4 regions of the Aliivibrio sp. S10_S31 genome follow, and region 2 is predicted to be linked to each of the others. Evidence: predicted binding sites of a transcription regulator. Region 2 holds the regulator's gene; each other region holds the start of a gene.
The links. Region 2 encodes CRP, which controls carbon source genes, mostly activating them, when cyclic AMP is high. Its sites were predicted from a motif close to TGTGANNNNNNTCACA; they were not measured.
Positions count from the first base shown of each region.

Region 1 (4,118 bases), on a different contig from region 2:
GTTTTGATGATGAGGTTTCTCGCTACACGCTCTATCGTAACTTCTTTGAACCTTACGGTTGGAGCTGGCAAAACGGCAACTCTCGTTGGGATCTATTAGATGTAATGCGTGCGGTTTATGCACTTCGCCCTGAAGGCATTAATTGGCCTAAAGATGAAGAAGGCAGACCAAGTTTTAAACTGGAAAACCTGTCTGTTGCTAATGGCATTGAACACACCAATGCCCACGATGCCATGGCCGATGTTATCGCAACCATTGAGTTGGCTAAAAAAGTAAAACAAGCACAGCCAAAAATGTTTAACTATTTGCTTTCTATGCGTAACAAGAAGAAAGCAGCGACATTAATCGACATAGTTGAAATGACACCACTTATGCATGTTTCAGGCATGTTTGGTGTAGATAGAGGTAACATCAGTTGGATAGTGCCTGTGGCTTGGCATCCAACCAATAACAATGCCGTTATTACTATTGATTTGGCTTTAGATCCAAGTGTTTTTCTTGAGTTGAATGTTGAAGAACTGCATCAGCGTATGTACACCAAACGTTCTGAGCTTGGTCCTGATGAGCTTCCTGTTCCTGTTAAATTAGTGCATTTGAATAAGTGCCCTGTTCTTGCGCCTGCAAAAACATTGACTGCTGAAAATGCCGCTAATTTGAATGTTGACCGCGAAGCGTGTTTACGTAACCTTAAAGTGATACGTGAAAACCCTGAGATCAGACAAAAACTGATTGAGCTGTACAGCATTGAGCCAAACTACGAGAAATCAACTAATGTAGATACGCTTCTTTACGATGGTTTCTTCTCTCATGCTGATAAAGCGACCATTGATATTATTCGTCAATCAACGCCTGAACAGTTAATTGACTTTGAACCAAACGTGACAGATCCACGTATCAAACCACTGTTATTCCGATACCGTGCACGTAACTTCCCGCACACATTAAACGAAGCTGAGCAATTAAGATGGCACGCTCACCTTCAAGACTATTTTCAAACTCACTTGCCAGATTATGAAGCGAGTTTTGAAAGTCTATACCTTGAGTCCGAAGGTAATGACAAAAAAGTGGCTATTTTAAAAGCCGTGTATAACTACGTACAACAATTAATATCATGATTAAATATCTTTATTCTTTCGCTTGGATCTTCGCCTCGTTGTTTGCTGGTAACGGCATTCAATCTTGGTTGAACATATCTGTTCCGGGAAGCATTATTGGAATGCTTATTTTATTCACCGCTATGGTTATCGGTATTTGCAAACCAGATTGGACAGCCACAGGTTGCCAATTTTTTATGCGCAATATGCTGATTTTGTTTATTCCTATTTCGGTAGGCTTAATGACCCATTTTGATTTGCTACTTAACAATGCAATTCCAATTATTGTGAGTACAGCGGGTGGTTCATTATTAGTCTTGGTTTGCTTAGCACTCTTTATCGACAAAATTGATAGAGGTAACAGCTAATGTGGGTCATTCTTACGCTTATCGTTTTTTACTCTGCTCGTTGGTTTGCAAAACGCTTCCCTCACCCAGTGAATAACCCGTTATTGCTGAGTGTGTGTATTATTATTCCTATCTTGATGGTTCTGCATGTACCTTACGAAACCTATTATGCTGATAATGCTTTCCTAAGTTACTTGTTACAACCTGCCGTGGTTGCACTTGCTTATCCTTTGTATGAGCAATTACCTCATATTCGAGCCAACTGGAAAATCATCTTGCTTGCATGTAGCGTGGGCTCATTGTTCTCAATGATCTCTGGTGCGTTCCTTGCGGTTTGGATGGGAGCCGATATGCAATTGGTTGCGAGCATTTTACCAAAATCAGTGACAACACCAATTGCTATGGCTATTTCAAGTCAACTTGAAGGCGAAGCGGCAATCGCAGCAATCTTAGTACTTCTGGCTGGTTTGATGGGGGCAATTTTTGCTTACCCAATTTATAACATGTTAGGTATTAAGAGCTCACTTGCTCGTGGTCTAACAATGGGTAATGTCTCTCACGCATTGGGTACAGCTCAAGCTGCTGAAGAGAATCCACAAGATGCAGCATTCAGTTCATTAGCCCTAGTTATTTGTGGGATCATCACTTCTCTCGTTGCACCGATTATCTACTCTTTCATGGTAATGATGAAATAATCGCGCTCAAAACAGCACCAATATGGTGTGACTTCTCTCTCATTGATGTAATTTATGTAACTTTACATCAATGAGTGTGATTTTGATCTATGTTTCCAGCTCAATTGTCACTAAAATGATCCTATAAGAACTTAAAAGGATCACCCTACTCATGACAAGACTACAACAACGCTTAGAAGAAGCCCTAGCTAACTTACCTGACGCCCTGCGTACTTCATTAACACCAATCATCAATGCTGAATTTAAAGGTGTTATTAGCAAGGAACAATTTCAATCACTGCAAGCTGACAGCGAGTTAAGCGATAAAGAATTACGCTTAGCATTATTACCTCTTGCTGCTGCTTTCTCTGTTGCTCCTATTTCTAATTTTTATGTCGGTGCGATTGCTCGTGGTTTGACTGGTAACCTTTATTTTGGCGCAAACATGGAATACAACGATGTTCAACTTGGCCAAACTATTCACGCTGAACAATCAGCAATTAGCCATGCGTGGATCCAAGGTGAAACGGGTATTTCTGACATCACAATTAACTTCAGCCCTTGTGGTCACTGTCGTCAATTTATGAATGAACTAACCACCGCTGATTCTTTAATGGTTCAACTTCCTGAACGTAATGAAAAATCACTGCAAGAATACTTACCTGAGTCTTTTGGTCCTAAAGATTTAGGCATTGAAGGCGGATTACTTGCTCCTCTTTCACACAACTTAGCGTTAGAAACTGACTCTCCGCTATTACGTAAAGCATTAGAAGCGGCAAACCGCAGCCACGCACCTTACTCACATAACTTAAGTGGTATTGCGCTTGAGATGGAAAGTGGCGGAGTATATTACGGTATGTATGCTGAAAATGCGGCATTTAACCCAAGCTTACCACCACTACAAGTGGCACTGGTTCATGCAAATATGTCTCGTGAAGACATCTTAACGGTTAAATCAGCTGCGCTAGTTGAAGATCACAAAGGCGCAATTAGCCACCTTGCGATTACACAAAGCACATTAGAAGCACTAAATCCGGATGTAACATTAGAGTACGCGTCTTTATAAGAAGTAGAAATTATTCTATAGATGACTTAAAAGGAGGCTTTGTTAACCTCCTTTTTATTTGATTAACATCTTTAATGTCTATTGATTGCCTTTCCAACGAATAGCCACATCAATCAGTTGTCTATCCATTCCTTTTTGCCCAACTAATGAAATCCCCCAAGGAGAATCATTTACTGTAAACCAAGGTAAATGCAACTGAGGTAAATCCGCCAAGCTTGCTAGCGAAGTGTATTTTAAAATTTGAGCATTCAATTTGTATAACTGCTCATCCGTTGCCGTTGTGGGCGGTGCAATATTGGCTGTTGTTGGCATAAGTAACAGTGTTTTTTCATCTAAAATGGATTCTAAAACAGAAATCACTAACTCTCTTTGTTCTAAAGCGATCCTTTCATCTTTATATTTTAAAGACGCAAGCCACTTCATCTGCATCCTTATTTCATTACCTACTGCCGCTTTGTTCTTTTCATACCACAGTTCTAAATTACGCAAACCTCGCGTTGCTGAAAGCACTTTGAAGCTCTCTGCTGCCTTAGTGGTGATAATTTTACTGATCGATTTACTACGTACTATTTCATAAGGTGAAGAAGCAATTAATGTCTCTAACTTTGTTTTGGCTTCTTCTGGAATATCAGTAAATAAACTATCAAGCACAACAATACGTTCCACTGTCACTAATGGAGACATAGGCGTAAGCACGGTTGCTACTTTTCGTATATCTGATAAATTTTTTGCCACCCACCCCAATGAAGTATCTTCTTTTGCAATACAATCGATACCTTGCATGTTTACTGCACTGGCTGATGCTTTAAAACCATATAAACCGGCATATAAAGCAGGAACACGAATCCCACCACCAAAATCAATGCCTAAACCAATATCTGCATCACCATTAACCACGGCTGCGACAGTACCACTCGATGAGCCGCCAATAAAGCGT
Region 1 covers NZ_JAAUWR010000015.1:34,345-38,462, reverse strand. The annotation lists gene sbcB (exodeoxyribonuclease I) at 1-1,115, shown strand, start outside; gene HC728_RS13580 (CidA/LrgA family protein) at 1,112-1,462, shown strand; gene HC728_RS13575 (CidB/LrgB family autolysis modulator) at 1,462-2,136, shown strand; gene cdd (cytidine deaminase) at 2,288-3,181, shown strand; gene HC728_RS13565 (amidase family protein) at 3,260-4,118, opposite strand, start outside.
Region 1: the regulator CRP is predicted to act here: its motif matches at 2,163-2,178, upstream of cdd (cytidine deaminase).

Region 2 (4,118 bases):
ACAGCAGTTCACAACAGTATTTGATTGCAAATACGTCATTTGAAAATTTTAGAGCAACCGCAACAACGGCTGCCTATGATAAAGCCACTGATACTGTTCATTTAACACCAGAAGCAGCAGAAGCATTGCAAGTTGACGTTGATGATTACGTACGTTTATTAGCTCAATAGGGGACATAGAATATGACACATTGGATTGCAGGTGATTGGGTTTCAGGCGAAGGTGAAACGATACAATCGTTAAGCCCTTATAACAGTGAGGTGGTGTGGAAAGGCGAAAGTGCCACTGAGGCTCAGGTCGAGTCTGCTGTGAATGCTGCTCGTAATGCTTTTATTGAGTGGAAGAAATTGCCATTTGAAAATCGCCAAGCCATTGTGGAACGCTTTGCTGAGCTAGTGAAAGATAATGCGGATTCGATTGCAGAAGTAATAGCAAAAGAAACGGGTAAGCCATTTTGGGAAACCAAAACAGAAGCAGGTGCAATGGTGGGGAAGATAGCGATATCGATTCGAGCTTACCATGAAAGAACCCCCTATAAAGAGCGTGAAGCCGCAGGAAATAAAATTGTACTTAGACATCGCCCATTAGGTGTTATGGCTGTCTTTGGTCCGTATAACTTCCCTGGGCACCTACCTAACGGTCATATTGTTCCTGCGTTACTTGCAGGAAATACGGTGGTATTAAAGCCATCGGAACAAACACCATGGACAAGTGAAGTGATCATGAAGCTTTGGCAAAAGGCAGGATTACCTAAAGGGGTCATTAATCTTGTTCAGGGTGCGCGATCAACGGGTGAGGCATTAGCAAATGCGAAAGGTATTGATGGCCTTTTATTTACAGGCAGTGCGAATACTGGTCACATCCTACACCGTCAATTTGCGGGTGATACGGGGAAAATGTTGGCTCTCGAAATGGGAGGCAATAACCCAATGGTGATATCAAAAGCATTCGGTGATTTAGATGCAACGGTATATACCATAGTGCAATCTGCATTTATTAGTGCAGGACAACGCTGTACTTGTGCTCGACGCTTGTATGTTCCTGAAGGTGAAAAGGGTGATGCTTTATTAGCACGTTTAGTTGACGTCACGAAAAATATTCATGTTGATCAACCTTTTTCTGAAACGACGCCATTTATGGGGTCACAAATATCGATTGCTGCGGCTGAATTTATCTTAAATGCTCAGAAAAAGTTACAAGCATTAGGCGGTGAATCGTTACTGGAAGCGAGAAGTTTGGGGCATGCGTTTGTATCTCCAGGGATAATAGATGCAACAAATGTCGCGGAATTACCTGATGAAGAATACTTTGGCCCACTATTGCAAGTCATACGTTACACCACATTAGCGCAAGCTGTGGAGCTTGCTAATGACACTCGCTATGGATTATCTGCGGGATTAGTTTCAACCGATGACAGTGAATGGGATTATTTCGTTGAGCATATTCGAGCTGGAATTGTGAATCGAAATCGTCAATTAACAGGAGCAAGTGGTGATGCGCCATTTGGTGGGCCGGGTGCATCAGGCAACTTAAAACCAAGTGCTTATTATGCGGCAGATTATTGTGCTTATCCGATGGCATCAATGGAAGGTGATGCATGTGAGATTCCTGAGCAATTATCTCCAGGTTTAACTTTGTAGGAGTGCTGAAAATGAATAATGTAAACACACTTTTTTCATCATTATGGCAAGACTATATTACACGTTTGTCGCCATCGGCAGACCAAGTGCATCAATTGCTATCCAGTGGTGGTGATATTGTAAATGATCATATTGCCTTGCGGACGTTTAATTTGCCTAAGGTTGGTTTATCCACATTAGCCGCGCCCTTTTTAGCTATTGGGTATAAACCGTGTGATGAATATGAATTTATTGCTAAAAAATTGAAAGCGCAACATTTTGAGCACCCAGATCCTAATGCACCACTTGTGTTTATCAGTGAGCTATTGGTTGAAAAATTATCTGATGATGCTCAAACCATAATTAAATCATTAGTAGAACAAGTTCCTGCTCATTATTTTGCAACTCGTGACTTTCTGTCTTCAGGAAGACCGTGGTCTTTAAGTTTTGATGAATATAAGGTGTTAGCAAAAGAGAGTGAGTATGCTTCTTGGTTAGCTGCTCATGGTTATGGAGCGAATCATTTTACCGTGTATGTTAATCAACTTGATGGTTTTGATGAAGTGGTTGATGTTAATCAGCACTTACGTAATGCTGGATTTAGTATTAATGAGGTTGGTGGAGAAGTAAAAGGCTCTCCAGAGGTTTGTTTAGAGCAATCATCTACAATGGCGGATAAAGTGATGGTTAAATTTAGTGATGGTGAGTTTGAGATCCCTGGTGGATTTTACGAATTTGCTAAACGCTATGAGTTACCAAATGGTGAGTTATACAAAGGGTTTGTTGCGGCTTCTGCGGATAAAATCTTTGAAAGTACTGACGGGTAAAGCTGTCATCTCTAGACATAAAAAAACGCAGCTATTGAGCTGCGTTTTTATTTGCTTATGGTAACGACGTTAAATTAACGAGTACCGTAAACTACAATTGTTTTGCCGTGCGCTGAAATCAGGTTTTGCTCTTCAAGCATCTTCAAGATACGGCCAACAGTTTCACGTGAACAACCAACAATTTGACCGATCTCTTGACGAGTGATCTTAATTTGCATGCCGTCTGGGTGAGTCATTGCATCAGGTTGTTTAGCAAGGTTCAGTAGCGTTTGAGCGATACGGCCTGTTACGTCTAGGAATGCTAAGTCACCTACTTTTTGGCTAGTGATTTGTAGACGAGTTGCCATTTGCGCAGAAAGACGCATTAGGATATCTGGGTTAACTTGGATAAGTTGGCGGAATTTCTTGAATGAAATTTCTGCTACTTCACAAGGGCTTTTCGCACGAACCCACGCTGAACGCTCTTGACCTTCTTCAAATAAGCCAAGCTCACCAATGAAGTCACCTTGGTTTAGGTAAGAAAGGATCATTTCTTTACCTTCTTCATCTTTGATAAGTACAGCAACAGAACCTTTTACAATGTAGTAAAGAGTTTCCGCTTTTTCACCCGCGTGAATTAGCGTGCTCTTTGAAGGGTACTTATGAATGTGACAGTGAGACAAGAACCACTCTAATGTTGGATCTGTTTGAGGTTTACCTAGAACCATACTTTATACTTCCTCTGCGTTTGCCAAGTAGGCGATGTCCATTTTAAAATAACTGAGCCAAATATCAGTTTGGCCTATACAATATGGTTATCGGAACAAGGCTGCATGTTCGTTGAGATAATTAACAAAATCATACCTTGTTTCGCAATTGATTTCTTGACTTTGATCGTATGAATTGTGCGACCAAGGGCACAGTTTCGTGAAATGGATCACGAGTTTTCCTTTTAAGTAGTAAAGAGGCTTTTATGAACGCTGAAGTTAAATGGATTGAGGGATTGTCTTTTCTAGGTCAATCTCAATCAGGTCACTCTATTGTTATGGATGGTAATGGGGGAGAAAAAGCACCAAGTCCGATGGAAATGGTCTTAATGGCTGCTGGAGGATGCAGTTCTGTTGATGTTGTTGATGGACTTAAATCGGCAAATCAAGAAGTCACAGCTTGCGTTGCTAAGCTATCTAGTGAGCGTCGTGAAACTGCACCAAAGTTGTTTACTTACATTAATATTCACTTTGAAGTAACAGGTAACAACCTAGATTCAACGGTTGTCGAGAGAGTCACTGCGGATTCATTACAGAAATATTGCTCTGTATGTTTAATGCTTGGTGAGGGCGTAAAAATGACGCACTCATGGGAAATTATCTCTGCTTAAACTTTAGAACTACAGGGTGAGTTAATATTAAAAAGCCTCGCAAGTTAACCCTTGCGAGGCTTTATTTTTAAGCTATGAGAGATTACAGAATGAAGCGGCTTAGGTCTTCATCAGCAACAAGCTCACCTAGGCGTGAACTTACATACTCAGCATCAACAATTAAGCTTTCGCCATTTTTTTCAGAAGCATCATAAGAGATCTCTTCCATTAGTCGTTCCATCACTGTGTGTAGACGGCGAGCACCGATGTTTTCAGTGGTTTCATTTACTTGGAATGCGGATTCAGCAATACGACTGATGCCATCTTCAGTAAATT
Region 2 covers NZ_JAAUWR010000003.1:162,419-166,536, forward strand. The annotation lists gene astA (arginine N-succinyltransferase) at 1-170, shown strand, start outside; gene astD (succinylglutamate-semialdehyde dehydrogenase) at 183-1,640, shown strand; gene HC728_RS03725 (DUF1338 domain-containing protein) at 1,652-2,446, shown strand; gene crp (cAMP-activated global transcriptional regulator CRP) at 2,521-3,153, opposite strand; gene HC728_RS03735 (OsmC family protein) at 3,399-3,803, shown strand; gene hslU (HslU--HslV peptidase ATPase subunit) at 3,886-4,118, opposite strand, start outside.

Region 3 (4,118 bases), on a different contig from region 2:
TTGGTGAAAACCGAAATGCTTAAACTACTTGATCCAACACGGAAAGAAGTAGGATGTATTCAGTATGATCTTCACCAAGATAATGAGAATCCAAATGTATTTGTGTTTCATGAGCAGTGGGAAAGTGAAGAGTGCCTTCAAGCTCATTTAGATACGCCTCATATTATTAATTATGTAAAAGCGGTGGATGGTTCTATTGCTTCGTTTTTTTTGAATCGAATGACTAAGCTTTAAATCCATTATTCATTTATAAAAAAAGCCACTTATGATTATTCACAAGTGGCTTTTTATTGTCTTACTTACTATTAGAAAGACAGGAAGATGCCTGCAACGGTTGCACTCATTAAGTTTGCTAATGTTGCTGCAAAGATTGCTTTCATACCTAAACGTGCAATATCAGGGCGGCGACTTGGAACGACACCACCTAAACCACCCATTAGCATTGCAATAGAGGTTAAGTTTGCAAAGCCACATAGGGCAAAAGTGACGATAGCTTGAGAATGTTCACTTAATTGATCTTTCACTGCCATTAAATCAGCAAAAGCTACAAATTCATTAATCGCGATTTTTTTACCGATTAAACTTGCTGCAACGGTTGCTTCAGACCATGGTACACCGATTAACCATGCTACAGGTGCAAATAGGTAACCAAAGATCAGCTCTAAACTTAAATTGTCTAAACCAACAAGCAATCCTAATTGATGTAAACCACCATTTAATAATGCAATTAAGCTAATAATAGCTAATAAGCTTGCACCAACAGCAAATACAATTTGTAAGCCATTTAATGCGCCTTGTGAAGCGGCATCAATAATGTTTACTGGAGCATCATCAACTTCATCTTCTGAATATTGATCGGCTTCATTGATTTCTTCTGTTTGTGGGACCAGAAGTTTTGCCATCATTAGACCCGCAGGTGCTGACATGAAACTTGCGGCAATTAAGTATCTCAGTTCAACACCTAATCCTGCGTAACCAACCATTGTACCGCCAGCTACAGAGGCAAGACCACCAACCATAACAGCAAACAGTTCAGAGCGTGACATTTTTGCAAGGAAAGGGCGAACAACCAGTGGTGCTTCAACAGAACCAACAAAAATATTTGCGGTTGCAGACATAGATTCTGTACGAGTTGTACCTAAGAAGCGTTGTAATCCGCCACCAATAGTGCGAATAACCCAACCCATAACACCTAGGTAATAGAGTACTGAGATAAGAGCAGAGAAGAATACAATCGTAGGTAAAACGTTGACGGCAAAAATGAAGCCCAGTTTGTACTGCGCAAGATCACCAAAAAGGAATTCTGTACCCACACGACCGTAATCAATAATGCTTGATACTGCCATAGAAATACTATTCAGAATAGTTCGACCAATAGGAACGTATAAGATAAAACCGGCAAATAACAGTTGAATTAGGAAAGCACCTAATACTGTTCTCCATTTTATGGCTTGACGGTTTTCTGAGAAAAGAATTGCAATCGCGAATAGGCAAACAATGCCTAAAATACTGACCAAAAAGTTCACGGTCAAACTCCAAAAGTATCTAGTGTAATGATTGCGGAGGTATTCTATTCAAAAATAAAAATGTGACAAGGATCAAATTGTTAAGCTAAAAACATCATGATAACAAAAAGAGGCTTATTTGTTGAATTAGTAGACAAAAACCTATTAATTGAGGCTTTTGTCACATATTTAGAAGTCAGTTTTTATTATATAAAACAATTGTGGTGGATTTTTAATTAATAATCCCATCAGCAGAATGATTAAATTTTGCCAATTTGCGTTTCATTAATATGCTGACGAACAAATTCCATGAAAACATGTACCTTCTTAGGCAGGAATTTTCGTCTTGGATAAACGGCATACAGGGGCATTGATTGGTTTAATTCCCAATCAGGCAAAAGTTGAACGAGTTTACCTGTTTGCAATTCATCAGAAAGAAGATAAGTGGCAATATAACCAATACCATTACCTGCAGTGGTGGCATTACGAATGGCATCAGCCGAGTCAATACGATAGTTACCAGACACTTTTATCTGAAGGTTTTCATCCTCTTTATGAAAGCCCCAAACGTCGTCTTTACGTTCTCTACTGATATAAGTTAAGCAGTTATGCTTTTTTAAGTCATAAGGATGGTAAGGGATCCCTTGTTTTGCCAGGTATAGAGGGCTTGCAACTAATACAAAGTGGCAATCAATGAGGTGGCGCGCAACAAATCCTTCTGGAGGGGAATCCATTACACCTATCCATAAGTCTAATTGCTCTGCAATCACATCGATCTTATGATCGAATAAAGTGATCTCTATATTTAGTTGTGGATAAGCATGGTGCAGCTCTGATAGATAAGGAAGAATGTGGTTAGTAGCAAATGATTGCGCGATACCAACACGCAATTTTCCTTGCAGGTTATCAATATTGGTTAACAATTCATTTTCAGCTTCGTTAATTTCATCGGCGATATTAGCACAATGAACTGCGAAGGTTTGTCCTGCTTCAGTTAGAGAAAATGAACGTGTTGTACGTTGAACCAATTGGACACCTAAACGTTCTTCTAATAATTGAATTTGTTGGCTTACTTGAGTTCGAGATATATCAAGAAGCTGTGCGGCTTTGGTAAAGCTTTGTTGTTGAGTTAAGGCGTTGAATACAATCATTTGCTTGGCTTGCTTTAACATGTATATCTCTATTCATTATTAGTATGGTTGATTCCATTGTAATGGAGGGGCTGTGTTGAATAAAGTAGCTTAGGTGTTTGTTTTAGTATCCATAGAAACTGTAATGTTATTCATGGTAGAGTTTCAGTAAGAATCAAATTGATTAAGGATGATGCTATGTTATTTCCGTATAAGAATATCGTAATTTTAACTGGTGCTGGAATATCGGCAGAGTCGGGGATCCAAACTTTTCGGGCTAGTGATGGTTTATGGGAAAACCACCGAATTGAAGATGTTGCAACACCAGAAGGTTTTTTGAATGATCCAGATTTAGTGCAGGATTTTTATAATAAGCGTAGAGCTTTATTGAAAAGCGATAATATTCAACCTAATGCAGCTCATAAGGCACTCGCTAAGCTTGAAAAAGAGTTGGATGGTACGGTGACAATCGTGACTCAGAATATTGATGATCTACATGAGCGCGGTGGAAGCATAAATGTGATTCATATGCATGGTGAGTTAAACAAGATTCGTTGTGAAGAATCGAATCAAGTGTTTGAGTGTACAGATGATATTCATACTGGTGATTTGTGTCATTGTTGCCAAATACCAGCTCAATTACGTCCTCATGTCGTATGGTTTGGTGAAATGCCATTAGAAATGGGCAGAATCCATGAAGCGTTAAATCAGGCTGATTTATTTATTTCGATTGGTACATCGGGCTCTGTTTATCCTGCTGCTGGTTTTGTGCATGAAGCTCGTTTACATGGTGCACATACCATTGAGATCAACTTGGAGCCAAGTGCTGTAGATGATGAGTTTGAAGAGAAGCGTTATGGTAAAGCGGGTGAGTTAGTACCTGAGTTGGTTTCGGAACTATTAGAAATATAACCTTTAATAAAAAAGCCAATAAATCATTAGATTCATTGGCTTTTAAATGTGTTGTATTACGATGTAATAGATGAGTATTACATATCAACTTTTAGCTTTTGGAAGTATTCGTCATAAAGCGTACTTGCTTCACCAACTTCGTCTTGCCATTCACCTGAATCCATTACAGATTGAGGAGGGAAGATGTTTGGATCATTAGCAAACTCTTTAGGTAAAAGAGGGTATGCTGATTTAACTGGCGTTGGGTAGCCGATTTCTAATGCAATTTTAGCCGCGTTTTCAGGACGTAGTAAGAAATCCATCATTTGGTGTGCTGCATCGATGTTTTTTGCACCAGCAGGGATTGCTAAGCTATCCATCCAGAAGATAGCACCTTTTTCTGGCCATACGATTTGAATGTTTGCACCTTCTTCACGAGCCATGTAAGCAGAACCGTTCCAAAGCATACCAACACTTGTTTCGCCCGCTAAGTATGGGTTTGCAGGGAAGTCTGAGTTAAACACCAAAATGTTAGGCATTAGTTTTTTCAGCTCTTCGTAAGCGGCTTTGATTTCTTCAGGATTTGTTGTAT
Region 3 covers NZ_JAAUWR010000010.1:110,438-114,555, forward strand. The annotation lists gene HC728_RS10660 (putative quinol monooxygenase) at 1-234, shown strand, start outside; gene HC728_RS10665 (NupC/NupG family nucleoside CNT transporter) at 306-1,526, opposite strand; gene HC728_RS10670 (LysR family transcriptional regulator) at 1,766-2,677, opposite strand; gene cobB (Sir2 family NAD+-dependent deacetylase) at 2,786-3,547, shown strand; gene HC728_RS10680 (extracellular solute-binding protein) at 3,625-4,118, opposite strand, start outside.
Region 3: the regulator CRP is predicted to act here: its motif matches at 1,676-1,691, upstream of HC728_RS10665 (NupC/NupG family nucleoside CNT transporter).

Region 4 (4,118 bases), on a different contig from region 2:
AACAATCAAACCTGCGAACATAGATAGTAAAACTTCATTCATAATTGACTCTCATTTTAGGTTATGTGTGCTTTAACTACAGTGTAGACCATAGCTCATTTTTTTAACCTAGCAATTCTTCTCTCTTTTATTATGGATTCATTATATCAATATAATTTTGCTTGATTGTTTTTGTGTGGTAACGCAATCGGTTTGCATCTCAAACTTTTTGCATAAAAAATGTGATTTTAGCGCATTTATTCATCACACTTTTTCATGAGCAACAGACATAAAAAAACCCGCACATAATGCGGGTTTTATAATGATTATCTGTTCCGCTCTATACGATTATAGAGATAGGAATAGACCTGCAATTGTTGCAGACATTAGGTTTGATAATGTACCAGCAGCAACCGCTTTCATACCCATGCGAGCGATGTCATGACGACGTGCTGGTGCAAGGCTACCTAGACCACCAAGAAGAATCGCTACAGAAGAAAGGTTAGCGAAACCACATAGTGCGAATGAGATGATTGCTTCTGTTTTCTCAGAAAGAACCACTTCTGCGCCATCAGCTAGGTAAGGTGCAAAGTTTAGGTATGCAACGAATTCGTTAACTACCAGTTTTTGACCAAGGAATGAACCAGCAATTGTTGCTTCTTCCCATGGAACACCGATTAAAAATGCTAAAGGAGCAAAGATGTAACCAAGAATCAGTTCTAGAGTGATATGAGGCATATCGAACCAACCACCGATACCACCTAAGATACCATTGATTAGAGCGATTAAACCGATAAACGCAAGAAGCATTGCACCTACGTTTAACGCAAGTTGCATACCCGTTGCAGCACCTGCAGCAGCGGCATCGATTACGTTAGCTGGTTTGTCATCGCCTTCGTTATCTAGAGCATCTAGTTGCTCAATTGGTTGTTCTGTTTCTGGCTTGATGATTTTAGCAAATAGAAGACCACCAGGTGCAGCCATGAATGATGCTGCGATTAGGTACTCTAGAGGCACGCCCATAGAAGCATAACCAGCTAGTACACCACCAGCAACAGATGCTAGACCACCACACATTACTGCAAATAGCTCAGATTGAGTCATTTTAGGAACAAACGGACGCACAACTAGAGGCGCTTCTGTTTGACCAACAAAGATGTTAGCTGTAGCAGACAGTGATTCTGCACGAGATGTGCCAAGTGCTTTCTGCAATGCACCACCTAGGAAGTTAATCACGATTTGCATGATGCCTAGGTAGTAAAGAACAGCAGTTAAAGAAGCAAAGAATACTATTACAGGAAGTACACGCAGTGCGAATACGAAACCGCCGCCACCAAATACTTCGAACATTTTACCAGAAACTAAACCACCGAATAAGAATTCGATACCTTGGTTACCGTAGTTAATTACGTTAGCAACAGCTTCCGATGCACCATAAAGTACATCACGACCCACAGGTACATAAAGTACAAATGCGCCTAAGAAGAATTGGATAGCAAAAGCGCCACCGACAGTGCGTAGATTGATTGCTTTACGGTTATCAGAAAGAAGTACAGCTATACCTAGCAGTACCACGATCCCAACCAAACTCATTAGCAGGCTCATAGTTAAAGTTTTCCCTAAATTTATTGTTGGCGTGTTTCAAATTAGCGGGGGCGATTATACTCATTGAACCACAAAGAAAGTAATGCTGTTGTCACATAATCGTGGCTGATACATGCTTTATTCATTCATAATTGTGATCATTATCACTAAGGCGTTTCTAAATAATCATCAATTACAACTAAAGAAATGACTGGTAACTCAAATCCCAAACAAAGAGGTGGTATTTTTATAAACAGTTTCCGAAATCGTTTGCATTGACTCTTTTCTAATCAAAGACAGATATTCGAATATTTTTTGTACTTTATCTGGGGTGTTTTTTTCACCTTGAAAGCCAAATACTGGCATGTCTGGTGCGTCAGTTTCTAATAAAATTTTATCTAAAGGCAGCTGTGAAATGACCATTTTAGTCTTCTTTGCTCTTTCGTAACTGATCACGCCACCGACACCAATATAAAACCCTAATTCAATGAACTGATTGGCCTGCTGCAAGCTACCACTAAACCCGTGAATTACTCCACCTCTCTCTGGCTGAATTTCTCTCAACAGCTTTAATACCATATCGTGGCTTTTACGACTGTGAATGATCAAAGGAAGTTGATGCTTTTTTGCCAATAAACACTGTTGACGAAAAACAGAAAACTGAATTTCCTTATCACTTTCTGGATGCCAAAAATCCAGCCCACATTCACCAATCGCTACGCATTTATTATTTTCTCCATCAAGCAACTCAACTAAGTTCTCTAATTCCTTTTCATAAGTTGATGTAATAAATAATGGGTGAATGCCTAATGCGTAATAAATCTCATCAAATTGATGTGCCAATCTACTCACTTGATTCCAGTTTGATTGATTCACACTGGGTACAACGAGCGTTGTTACACCTTTATCCTTTGCCATTTGTAAGTAGGACACTTCATTATCTTTAAAAGGGTCAAAATCAAAATGACAATGTGAATCAATGAACGTAAAAGCCATTACTCTTCTTCTTTTCTATAAGGAACACAACTGCGCTTGTTTTCTGGTGTTAAGCCTAATGACTCACACCATACATCATACTTTCGTATCCATAATTTAATTAACTTTAACATTCATGCTTCCTTTCTTACTTAACGTACCAATGAATAATACGAACCTGAATGAGTTGATGAGTTGATGAGTTGATGAGTATAAGTACACTAGTATTACTATAGATACAAAAACGGAGTCCGTTAAGACTCCGTTTTTATTTATTTGATAAGCAACTGATTAATTAGTGCTCACGCGTCGCTCTAAATTGAACATCTGGGAAACGCTCAGAAGCAAGATTTAGATTCACCATTGTCGGTGCGATGTAAGTTAGGTTGTCACCACCATCAAGCGCCAAGTTAGCTTGGTTCTTACGTTGGAACTCATCCATTTTCTTACCATCAGTACAATCAACCCAACGAGCTGTTGCAACGCTCACGCCTTCATAAATCGCTTCAACGTTATATTCTGCTTTAAGACGAGCCACAACCACGTCAAACTGAAGCACACCAACGGCACCAACAATAAGGTCATTGTTTTGAAGTGGACGGAATACTTGTACCGCACCTTCTTCAGATAATTGAACTAGACCTTTAAGTAGTTGTTTTTGCTTCAGAGGATCTTTCAGACGAATACGACGGAACAATTCTGGTGCAAAGTTAGGAATACCTGAGAACTTCAAGCTTTCACCTTGAGTAAAGGTATCACCAATTTGAATAGTACCATGGTTATGTAAACCGATAATATCACCAGCATAAGCCGTTTCAGCACGTGAACGGTCACCCGCCATAAAGGTTACCGCATCAGAAATACTGACGTTTTTACCTGTACGAACGTGGTTCATCTTCATGCCCTGAGTATATGTACCAGATACAATACGCATAAAGGCAATACGGTCACGGTGTTTAGGATCCATATTTGCTTGAATCTTAAAGACAAAGCCTGAGAACTTATCTTCTGTAGCTACAACATCACGCTCATTTGCTTGACGTGTTTGTGGCGCAGGAGCCCAGTCAGTAAGACCTTCTAGCATATGGTCAACACCGAAGTTACCAAGAGCAGTACCGAAGTACACAGGTGTCAATTCACCAGCTAGGAAAAGCTCATGATCAAACTCAGGACATGCGCCCATAACAAGTTCTAGTTCTTCACGAACACTTTCAGCCAAATCAGAACCAACAGCAGCATCCAGTTCAGGGTTATCAAGACCTTTGATCGTACGTACTTCTTGGATCTCATGACCATGACCTGATTCATATAAAATCGTTTCGTCACGGTGAATATGGTAAACACCTTTAAATTCTTTACCACAACCAATAGGCCATGAAATAGGAGCACAAGCCATACCTAGCTCGCTTTCTACTTCATCAAGCACTTCCATTGGGTCACGTACTTCACGGTCTAATTTGTTCATGAAGGTTACGATTGGCGTATCACGTAAACGCGTAACTTCCATTAATTTACGAGTACGATCTTCGACACCTTTTGCTGCATCAATAACCATTAAGCATGAGTCAACAGCAGTTAGT
Region 4 covers NZ_JAAUWR010000006.1:17,954-22,071, forward strand. The annotation lists gene HC728_RS06710 (XapX domain-containing protein) at 1-42, opposite strand, end outside; gene HC728_RS06715 (NupC/NupG family nucleoside CNT transporter) at 328-1,584, opposite strand; gene HC728_RS06720 (TatD family hydrolase) at 1,783-2,559, opposite strand; gene prfC (peptide chain release factor 3) at 2,834-4,118, opposite strand, start outside.
Region 4: the regulator CRP is predicted to act here: its motif matches at 1,717-1,732, upstream of HC728_RS06715 (NupC/NupG family nucleoside CNT transporter).